DNA from 3 places in the Roseomonas elaeocarpi genome. Region 3 is predicted to be linked to each of the others. Evidence: riboswitches for the same ligand, from Rfam matches in the RefSeq annotation. Region 3 holds a riboswitch; each other region holds the start of a gene.
What was found. A riboswitch is a leader RNA that binds a small molecule or an ion and turns the genes downstream of it on or off. The one in region 3 is predicted to bind cobalamin.
Positions count from the first base shown of each region.

Region 1: it holds a riboswitch for cobalamin, as region 3 does, so the genes downstream of both, ACFFGY_RS13955 (DUF1636 family protein) here and ACFFGY_RS05190 (ABC transporter substrate-binding protein) in region 3, are expected to answer to the same signal.
Region 2: it holds a riboswitch for cobalamin, as region 3 does, so the genes downstream of both, ACFFGY_RS20780 (CbtB domain-containing protein) here and ACFFGY_RS05190 (ABC transporter substrate-binding protein) in region 3, are expected to answer to the same signal.

Region 1 covers NZ_JBHLUN010000009.1:66,382-69,495, forward strand. The annotation lists gene cobN (cobaltochelatase subunit CobN) at 1-130, opposite strand, end outside; gene cobW (cobalamin biosynthesis protein CobW) at 137-1,213, opposite strand; gene ACFFGY_RS13955 (DUF1636 family protein) at 1,210-1,965, opposite strand; cobalamin riboswitch at 2,101-2,350, opposite strand; gene cobU (bifunctional adenosylcobinamide kinase/adenosylcobinamide-phosphate guanylyltransferase) at 2,440-2,940, shown strand; gene cobO (cob(I)yrinic acid a,c-diamide adenosyltransferase) at 2,958-3,114, shown strand, end outside.
Region 2 covers NZ_JBHLUN010000017.1:51,410-54,523, forward strand. The annotation lists gene ACFFGY_RS20770 (histidine phosphatase family protein) at 1-608, opposite strand, end outside; gene ACFFGY_RS20775 (CbtA family protein) at 753-1,478, opposite strand; gene ACFFGY_RS20780 (CbtB domain-containing protein) at 1,487-1,681, opposite strand; cobalamin riboswitch at 1,718-1,936, opposite strand; gene ACFFGY_RS20785 (amidohydrolase/deacetylase family metallohydrolase) at 2,106-3,114, opposite strand, start outside.
Region 3 covers NZ_JBHLUN010000004.1:27,555-30,668, reverse strand. The annotation lists gene ACFFGY_RS05195 (FecCD family ABC transporter permease) at 1-644, opposite strand, end outside; gene ACFFGY_RS05190 (ABC transporter substrate-binding protein) at 841-2,052, opposite strand; cobalamin riboswitch at 2,150-2,432, opposite strand; gene ACFFGY_RS05185 (c-type cytochrome) at 2,893-3,114, shown strand, end outside.

The sequences.
Region 1 (3,114 bases), on a different contig from region 3:
AGGCGCCGGCCACCGCGCCGAGGTCGCTGTCGGAGAAGCTCAGCAGGGCCAGCGGCGCCGGCTCCTGCTCGAGATCCACCGCCGCCTCGGCCTCATCCAGCGTGCGCGCTTCGCGGAGAAGGATGTGCACCGCGTGCTATCCCGCCGCGACCGCGGCGGCGGCGTCCGCCGTAAACGGCGCCGCGATGGCGTCCGCGATCGCGGCCTCGTCCATGCCGGTCTGCGCGATCACCACCACGCGCCCCGCGCGTGCCTCGCCCGGCGTCCAGGCGCGGTCGAAGCCGTGGCGGAAGCGGGCGCCGACGCCCTGCACCTCCAGCCGCATCGGCTTCCCCTCCACCGCCACGTAGCCCTTCATCCGCAGCACGTCGTGCGCTTCGGCGACGGCGCGCAGCCGCGCCACGACAGCCTCGGGGGAGGGCGCCTCGGGCATCACCGCCACGAAGGAGCGGAAGTCATCGTGCTCGTGCGCCCCGTCCTCGGCATCGTGGTGCGAGGGCCGCGCCGCCAGGTCGTCCTCCGCCGCCGCTTCAAGCCCCAGCAGCACCGCGGCGTCGAGGCGCCCGTTCTCGGCCGCCACCACCTTCACCGCGCGCGGGATGGCCGCCGTGATCTCCTCCCGCACGCGCCCGGCCTCGGCGGTGTCCAGCAGGTCGGACTTGTTGAGCACCACGAGGTCGGCCGACATCAGCTGGTCCTCGTAGACCTCGGCCAAGGGGTTGTCGTGGTCGAGCGATTCGTCCGCCGCGCGCTGCGCCGCCACGGCCTCCGGATCATCGGCGAAGCGGCCCGCCGCCACGGCCGGCCCGTCCACCACCGTCACCACCCCGTCCACCGTGACGCGCGACCGGATGCCCGGCCAGTTGAAGGCCTTGATCAGCGGCTTGGGCAGCGCGAGACCCGAGGTCTCGATCAGGATGTGCTCGGGCGGGTTGGGGCGGTCGAGCAGCGCCTGCATGGTGGGCAGGAACTCGTCCGCCACGGTGCAGCACAGACAGCCATTGGCCAGTTCGACGATGTTCTCCTCCTCGCAGCCTTCGATCCCGCAGGAGCGCAGCGTCTCGCCATCGATGCCCAGCGAGCCGAACTCGTTCACGATGATGGCGATGCGCCGGCCGTTCGCCTGCGTCATCAGGTGCCGCACCAGCGTGGTCTTTCCGGCCCCCAGGAAGCCGGTGACGATGGTGGCCGGGATCTTTCGCACGTCGCTCATGAGGCGTTCTCGCTCGTCTGGGGAACTGGTGTTGCCTGGGGAATCGGTGTCCGGGTCGCCGTTGCCGGGGAAGTCGATGCCTCGAGGATCGGTGCCTGAAGGCCCGGTGCCGGGGAGATCGGCACTTGGGAGACCGACGCCTGGGGGACTGACGCCTGGGGGACCGACGGCTGAGGAACCGGTGCCTGGATGACCGACGCCCGCGTGGCGGGAGCAGGGTCGCCCGCCGGGGTGAAGGGCGGCACGCGGCCGAGGACCGCGTGGCGCAGCGAGGCCGGGCGCTTCGACGGCATCACCGTGCCCGTCGCCGTGGCGGCGTAGGCGCGCCCGTAGCTCACGAGGTCCGCCCCCATCGCCGGATCGAGCCCCGCCAGCAGGTACTGCCACTTGCCGGGCGCCGTGAGGGCGGCCGAGCAGCCGCGCTCGCAATTGGCCATGCAGGTCGAGGCGCGCAGCACCACCGGCGCCTCCGGCGCGGCGGCCAGCGCCGCGGCCACGGCGTCGAACAGCTTCTGCCCTTCCGGCACCTCGCCCTCGCCCAGCGCGAGGCCGGCGCGGCAGGTGGTGCAGACGTGCAGGGTGGTGACCGGCGCGGCCGGGGCGACGGCGGTTTCCGGTGCGGATGGGGCAGGGCGGCCGGAGCCCTGGTCACCCGGGGCCGGCGCGGTCGCGCCAGCGGCCAAGGCGCGCTCATGCGATGTCACGGCGTCGGCCGGCATGTCGGGCGGCGGCAGAAAGGCGGCTTCTGGCAAAACGTGATGATCCCGACGCGCAGCAACCCGGGATGCGTGGGACCGCCCTGAACACCGCCCGCTGGCGGCACGCAGGGTCGGCGCCGGGCACGGCGGCCAGGCACCTCTGCCCGCCGGGGCACCCCGCCCGGTGGCACGATCGAGACGCGGATGGCAGGTCTCCTGGCTCGCGGATACAGGCGCGTCCCGGTCGCCTTCCCGGCCGCCCGGAGGGGGCCAGTGGCTCTGGATCAGGACGCTCTCCGCCTACAGTTGCGGGGGCAGCCGCGGTTTTGGGACCTGAGGTGTCCGGCCGGCGATGCGCACCGGCCAGACACGGAACGGGCCCCGGACCGCGTTCCCTTTTCATCCCCCTCGCGGGGGAACCATCACGGCCTGAGGTCGTAGGCGGCGCCCGGGGTGCGAGTCAAACGATCTTCGCGCCGCCCCGGCCCGCCCTTGGCGCCGCGCCGCAAACCGCGCAGTTTCGCGCGCATGAGCCTTACCCTGGTTCTCGGCGGCGCCCGTTCCGGCAAGAGCCGGCACGCCGAGTCACTCTTCACCGCGCTTCCCCAGCCCTGGCTCTACCTCGCCACGGCGCAGGCCTTCGACGACGAGATGCGCGAGCGCATCGCCACCCATCGCGAACGCCGCGGGGCGGAATGGCAGACGGTGGAAGCGCCGCTGGACCTGCCGGCCGCCCTGCTGCGCGCCCGGACGCAGCCGGCGCTGGTGGACTGCCTGACGCTCTGGCTCAGCAACCTCCTGCTCGGTGAGCGCGACCTCGACGCCGCCGCGAACGCGCTGGAAACGGCGCTGATGCAGCGCACCGCCGCCACGGTCTTGGTGTCCAACGAGGTCGGCCTGGGCATCGTGCCCGACAACGCGCTCGCCCGGCGCTTCCGCGACGCCGCCGGCACGCTGCACCAACGCCTGGCCGCGCGGGCGGACCGCGTGGTCTTCACCGTGGCGGGCCTGCCGATGGTGGTGAAATGACGGCCGGCGAATCGTCCATGCGCGACGATGCCCCTGCCGCACCCGCGAACACGGCCGCGCCCGCAGCCAGCGACACCGACGACGAGGCCGCCCGCCACCGGCGCAAGATGGCCGCGCGCAAGGCGGTGCAGGATGCGGAGGTCGCCTCGAAGACGGTCGAGAAGGGGCTGCTGC
Region 2 (3,114 bases), on a different contig from region 3:
TCGGCCCGGTCGATGGCGAGCAGCTGTTCCTCATCCAGCTGTTCCAGGAGGTAGCGGAAGCAGAGCACGATCACCTGGTGGCACACGATCAAGACGCGCTGCCCCCCGTGATGGAGGCTGATCGTGTCGAGGGCGCTGCGCAGGCGCAGGATCACGTCGCACCAGCTCTCGCCCCCAGGCGGCCGGTGGTAGAACTTGCCGAGCAGGCGGCGGAACTCGGCCTGCTCGGGCTCGAGTTCCCGGATGCCGGCGAAGGTCAGCCGGTCGAGGATGCCGAACTCCTTTTCCCGCAGCCGCTCGTCCGGGGCGAGGTCGGGGGCCTCCCCCAGCAGGGCGCCGGCGCGGCGCAGCTGTGCCGCGGTCTGCCGCGCGCGGCGGTAGGGCGAGGTCAGCAGCACCTCCGGCCTTGCCTCGGGTGGTTGCGCCGCGAACCAGTGGCCCAGCGCCTCGGCCTGCTGCTCGCCCCGGGCGCTGAGCGGCACGTCGGCGTCGCGCTGCGCGAGGTCGATCCGGGCCAGGCCGGCCGCCTGCGCCGCGTCGCGCGCGACGTTGCCGGCACTTTCCCCGTGCCGCACGATCCACAGGCGCTCGGGCCAGTTCTGCCGCATCGCTCACCGCCGTTCCAAGAGGCCGTTCCAAGAGGCCATTCCGGGGGGCCTTCCTGGGGGCCCTTCCTGGGCAGCAACGCGGCAAGCGGCGGATTGTTGGCGGCGGGCGGGATCGGGGCGCTTCTCGGGCGCCCGGAACAGCTGTCAGGCCAGCGCCGCGCGCGGCCGGAAGCGGGCGTGCAGCGCGCCGAGCGCGAGGCCCAGCGTGGCCCAGAACAACAGGCTCACCACCATCACCTCGGTGACGAAGCGGTGGATCAGGGCTTCCGGCACGGCGGAGGTTTCCTCAGGCGCCAGCGGCGCGCCGTAGAGGTGCGGCAGCACCAGCAGGACCACGCCGAGCAGGGCCGGCAGCGGCCTGCGGCCGAGAAGAACCAGGCCTAGGCCCAGCGTGGTGAGGGCGGCGGTCGCCACCCACCAGAGCTGCCGCGCCGTGAGGTCCGCCACCGGCATCCCGGGGGGTTCCGGCGGCAGGCCGATCGAGGGCGCCAGGGTGAACACGGCGAAGCCCGCCAAGCCCCAGAGCAGGCCCTGCCGTCCGTCGACCGGCTGGCCGCGGAGGCTGATCGCGGCACCCAGCATCAGCGCGTAGGCGACGCCGGTGAGCACGTCCGCCAGCAGGGTGTAGAGCGTCCGCTCCAGCCCGTCCCGCGGCTCCCAGGCGGCCGCGTGGTCGTGGCCGGCCTCGGTTCCGGCGGCGGCGTGGTCATGCGGCGGTGCCGCGGCGGCGGGTTCGGCGGCCTGCTCGTAAACCTCGGCGGCCAGGATGGTGGGAACCGTGCTCAGCTGGTGCCCGGCCGTCGCGACGAGGCCGGCCATGAGGCCGGCCAGCACCGCGACGAGGAGGATGTGCCGGAGATGGGCGAACATCGCGCGTCTCAGTGGCAGGGGAAGCCGTTGGAATGGCGCGTGTCGTGCGCCGCGTTGTGCAGCCGATCGTTGTGGGCGAAGCCGACGCCCCAGAGCAGGAAGGCACCGAAGCACAGCATGATGAGGCTGGCGGCGCCGCGCGCGGCGGCGGAGGTCGCGGTGCCGGCACTGGCCGGGGCGGAAAGGGTCTGGGTGGGCGTCATGATGGGTCTCCGCCGGCGCACCCCGCGCCGGCCCGGAAGGTTGGCCATGCCCCGGCAGGTCTCCTGGCTCGCGGGTCATGGCCGATGCTCCTGTCTTCCCGGCACGAACCCGTGCCAGTGACCTGCCCGGAGGCAGACGGAGCAGCGGCGACCCGCCCACAGTTACGGGGGCAGCCACCGACTTGGCCCCGGGGCGGGGCCGCACGGTGTTCCCTTTTCACTCGCTCGCGCGAGACCGGTGCGCGGCCACCCTATCGCGCCGGCGCGGTTTCCAACAAGCGTCCGGGTCCAACAAGCGTCCGGGGCGGATTCTGCGGGCAGGGAACAGGCCGCCTTGTTGGCCGGCCCGCTTGCGCGCCGGCACGCCTTGCGGCGGCGGCGCAGGGTTTCCATCCCCCCGGGATGCATGCGCCGCCGCGGCCGTTCAGGCGGCCGCCTTGAAGGCCCGCCCGTCCTGCGGGTGCCACCACTGGCCGGCGATCACCACGCCCGCGGACTCGATGCGCTGGGTGCCCTGCAGCACCTCGCCCACCACGTCGGTGTAGCTGAACTGCCCGTCACGGATGCGCAGGATCGTGGCGTCGCCCGGGCTGCCGGGCTTCAGCGTGCCGAGCTCGGGCCGGTTCAGCGCGCGGGCGGCTTCCACGGTGGAGCGGGCGATCACCTCATCCAGCGGCATGCCCAGGCACAGGAACTTCGACAGCGTGGTGACCTGGTCGAAGGCCGGGCCGTTGATGCACAGCGCATGGACGTCGGAGGAGATGGTGTCGGGCGGAAAGCCGTTGGCCAGCATGGCGCGCGCCGTCTTGAAGGAGAACGAGCCCTGGCCGTGGCCGATGTCGAACAGGACGCCGCGCGCCCGGGCCGCCAGCACCGCCTGCTTCACCCGCCCCTGCGCCGTGACGGGGGCGTTGGGGAAGGGGCGGAAGCAATGGGTCAGGATGTCGCCGGGGCGCAGGCGGTCGATCACCTCCTCGTAGGACGGGGGCGGGTGGTCGATATGGGCCATCAGCGGCAGGCCTACCTCGTCGGCCACCTGCAGCGCGATGTCGAGCGGCGCGATGCCGGAGGTGCCCGAGGCGTGGCGGCCGACGCGCACCTTGATGCCCACCACCACGTCGCGGTTCTCGTCGGCGACCCGCACCGCGTCGACGGGGTTCATCAGCCGCATCTCCTCGCTCTCGCCCACCATGACGCGCTTGTCGAAGCCGTAGATGCCGGCGTGCGAGACGTGGAGGTAGGCCAGGATGCGCACCGCCGAGCGCTCGATCACGTGCCGGCGGAAGCCGCGGAAATTGCCGGGCCCGGCGGAGCCGGTGTCGACCGCGGTGGTGACGCCGCTGATGCGCGCGAAGTGCTCCGCATCGATGCCCAGCGAGGTGCCGCCGTCGTAGACGTGGGTGTGCAGGTCGATCAGCCCCGGCGTGACCACG
Region 3 (3,114 bases):
TCGGCATTGGCCGCGGTGGTGACGATAAAGGCGGTGGCGGCGTTGAAGAGCTGCGAGGCCACCACGCCGGACAGGATCACGCGCTCGCTGCCGCCGCCGGACGCCGTGGCCAGCGCCGCCACGGCTGCCAGCGCCACGGCGGCGCCGAGAAAGGCGCCCAAGGGGAGACCGAGCGGCAGGCCCAGCGACGCCCCCAGCGTGCCCGCGCCCAGCCCCAGGATCACCACCGCCACCGCGCCGGTGGAAGCGCCGGCCGAGATGCCCAGCACGTAGGGCTCCGCCAGCGGGTTGCGCAGCAGCGCCTGCAGCACCGCCCCCGCGGTGGCGAGGCCGCCGCCCAGGCAGGCGGCCATCAGCGCGCGGCTGAGGCGGTAGTCCCAGATCACGCCTTCCTGCAGCCGCGACACGGGGAAGCCCGCGCCGAGGAGGCGGTTGGCCATGGCCTCGAGCACCGTGAGCGGCGGGATGCGCATCTCGCCGGCCGACACCGCCAGTGCGACGGCCAGCGCCAGGATCAGCGGCGAGGCGGGCAGCAGCACCGTGGCCAGCCGCCGCTGCGCCGCGCCGCGTCGGGCCTCGTCGAGGGGCAGCAGCCGCGCGGCCCGGGCGCGCAGCGAGGAAGGGAGGGCGAGGGGGGCGCTCAAGCCGGTGATCCGCCGGGGGTGGCCGGATGCGCGGCAGGGCGCAGCCCCGGCGGGCGCATCGCGGCGGGCGGGCTGTTGGGCGGCTGCGCCACCTGGTGCCCGGGCGCGCCGGTCGCCCCGCCCTGCCGCCGGCCGCCGTGGGCACGCGCGCCGGATCCGACCGGGCGGGCGGGGGCCGGTATCCCGTGCCAGGGCGTCACGGCGCGGTGCCGAGGTTCTGGAGGCCGCGCGCCACGGCCTCGATGCCGTCGATCGTGCGCATGGTCGGGTTCATGGATTGCGCGTCGACCGTGATGACCTGCCCCGCCCGCACCGCCGGGATCTCGCGCGCCACGGGATCGGTTTCGAGGAAGCGGCGCTTCACCGCGGCGTCGTCGGCGGGGAAGCGGCGGCGCGACATCTCGCCCAGCACGATCAGGCGGGGTGCTGCGGCGGCGATGGTTTCCCAGCCCACCGTGGGCCACTCGTCCTCGGTGGTGATGACGTTGCGCAGGCCGAGAATGCGCATGATCGCGGCCGGGGCGCCATTGGTGCCGGCCACGAAGGCGTCGCCCGCCACGTCGCGCGAGGAAAACCAGAACAGCGTCGGGATCGCCCGGCCGCGCAGCGGCGCCACGGCGGCGACGGCCGCGGCCTCGCGCGCCTGGAGCTTGCGGATCAGCGCCTCGCCCCGGTCCTGCACATCAAAGATCGCGGCGAGGTCGCGGATCTCGCCGTAGAGCTGCGACAGATCGAAGGGCGTGCGGCGGACACCGTCGCCGGAGCCGCTGTTGTCCTTGCCGGTGCAGTCGGTGCGGGCGACGTAGGTGGGGATGCCGAGCGCGTCGAACTGTTCCCGCCGGCCGACCGCGCCGTGCGGGCCCAGGTGCCATTCGAACTGCGCGGTCACGAGGTCGGGCTCGCGCCCCACCACGGATTCGAAGCTGGGGTCGTTGTCGGCCAGGCGCGGGATGCGCGCGTTCGCCCCGGCGAGTTCGGGCAGCACCGGGCCGACCCAGAGGGCGGTGCCGACCAGCCGGTCGCCCAGGCCGAGCGAGAGCATGATCTCCGTCTCGTTCTGGCCGATCGACACGGCGCGTTGCGGCGCGTGGGGGAAGGTGACGTCGCGGCCGCAGTTGCTGAGCGTCAGCGGGTAGCGCGTGGGCCCGGCCTGGGTGGGCCCGGTCTGGGTGGGTCCGGTCTGGCTGGGTTCCTTTTGGGCGGGATCGGCCTTTGTGGGATCGGCCTGGGTGGGCTCGGTCCGGGTGGGCGTGGCCTGGGCGGGCGTGGCCGGGGCCAGCGTGACCAGGAGCGGCGCCAGCAGTGTAGCGGCGGCCAGGATCGCGGCCGGGAGCCTCGCCGCGGGAAAGCGCCGGCGACGGGCGGTCGGGGCCGACCCCGCGGGCAGGGCGGCCGTGGCGCTTGCCAAGGGGTATGCGGGGGTGGATGCGGGGACGGCCGGGCGCGGGTGGAGCGGGGCGTGGGTCACAGGAACTCTCCTGCCTCCGGAGCACCCCGCCCGGCGGCATGATGGCGCGACGACGGCAGGTCTCCTGGCTCGCGGCGCGTGGCAGCCGGGTTTGACCGGATGCGCCCCGCCACCGGCCCTGTCTTCCCGCGCTTCCCCGGCAGCAGCCCGGGGCGGCACAGTGACCCGCCACGCCGCTGCGGCGTGACGGACGGGCCAGCGGCACGCCGCTGACAGTTGCGGGGGCAGCCACCGACTTGTTCCCGGGCGCGGGGCCCTGCCGGAACGCACGGTGTTCCCTTTTCACCCGCTCGCGCGGGACCGTCGACCGGTGCAGCTAGCCACGGCGGCGTGGGCGCGGCAAGGCCGGACGGTCGGTGAGCGGCCGTGGGATCGAGGCGTGGCGGCATGGCTCGATGGTCTGTCATGTTATAACGTATCTATCAAGCGGGTGCGACGTGCCGCTTTCCCGTCCGATGGTGGGCGCAGGGACAAGTCGGGGTTCGGCCATCGGCCGCTGGCCAGACGCGGCTGCAACGAGGCCTGCCGCAGGAGGGGGAGTGGCCTGCGTGGGCAGCCAGGCGAGGTGCCAGCACGGCGAGGGTGCCGGCCGGGACGTATCGGCGCCGGAACGCTCCGTCAGCCGTGATGGGCGGGCGCGTTGACCTGAAGCCTGCGCGGGCGGAGCCTTCCGCGCAGCACGAACGGCGGGACTTCGGCCCGCGCCGCCTCGGGCGGGGAGGCCCAGGAACGGCGTGTTCTTCCCGGGAAACAAGAACGATCAGAACGGGATGCCGCAGCATGCGGGCACGGTACTTCCTCCTCGCGGGACTGGCGGCGGTGGTGCTCGGCGTGGGCGGTTTCGCGGCCTATGCCTGGCACCCGGCCATCGCGCCGGTCACGCCGCCGGCGCCCGGCAGCTTCGACGCGGATGTGGTGCGCCGCGGAGCGGAATTGGCCGCGATCGGCAACTGCAACGTGTGCCACACGGCGGCGGGGGGTAAGGTCTTCGCCGGCGGCTTC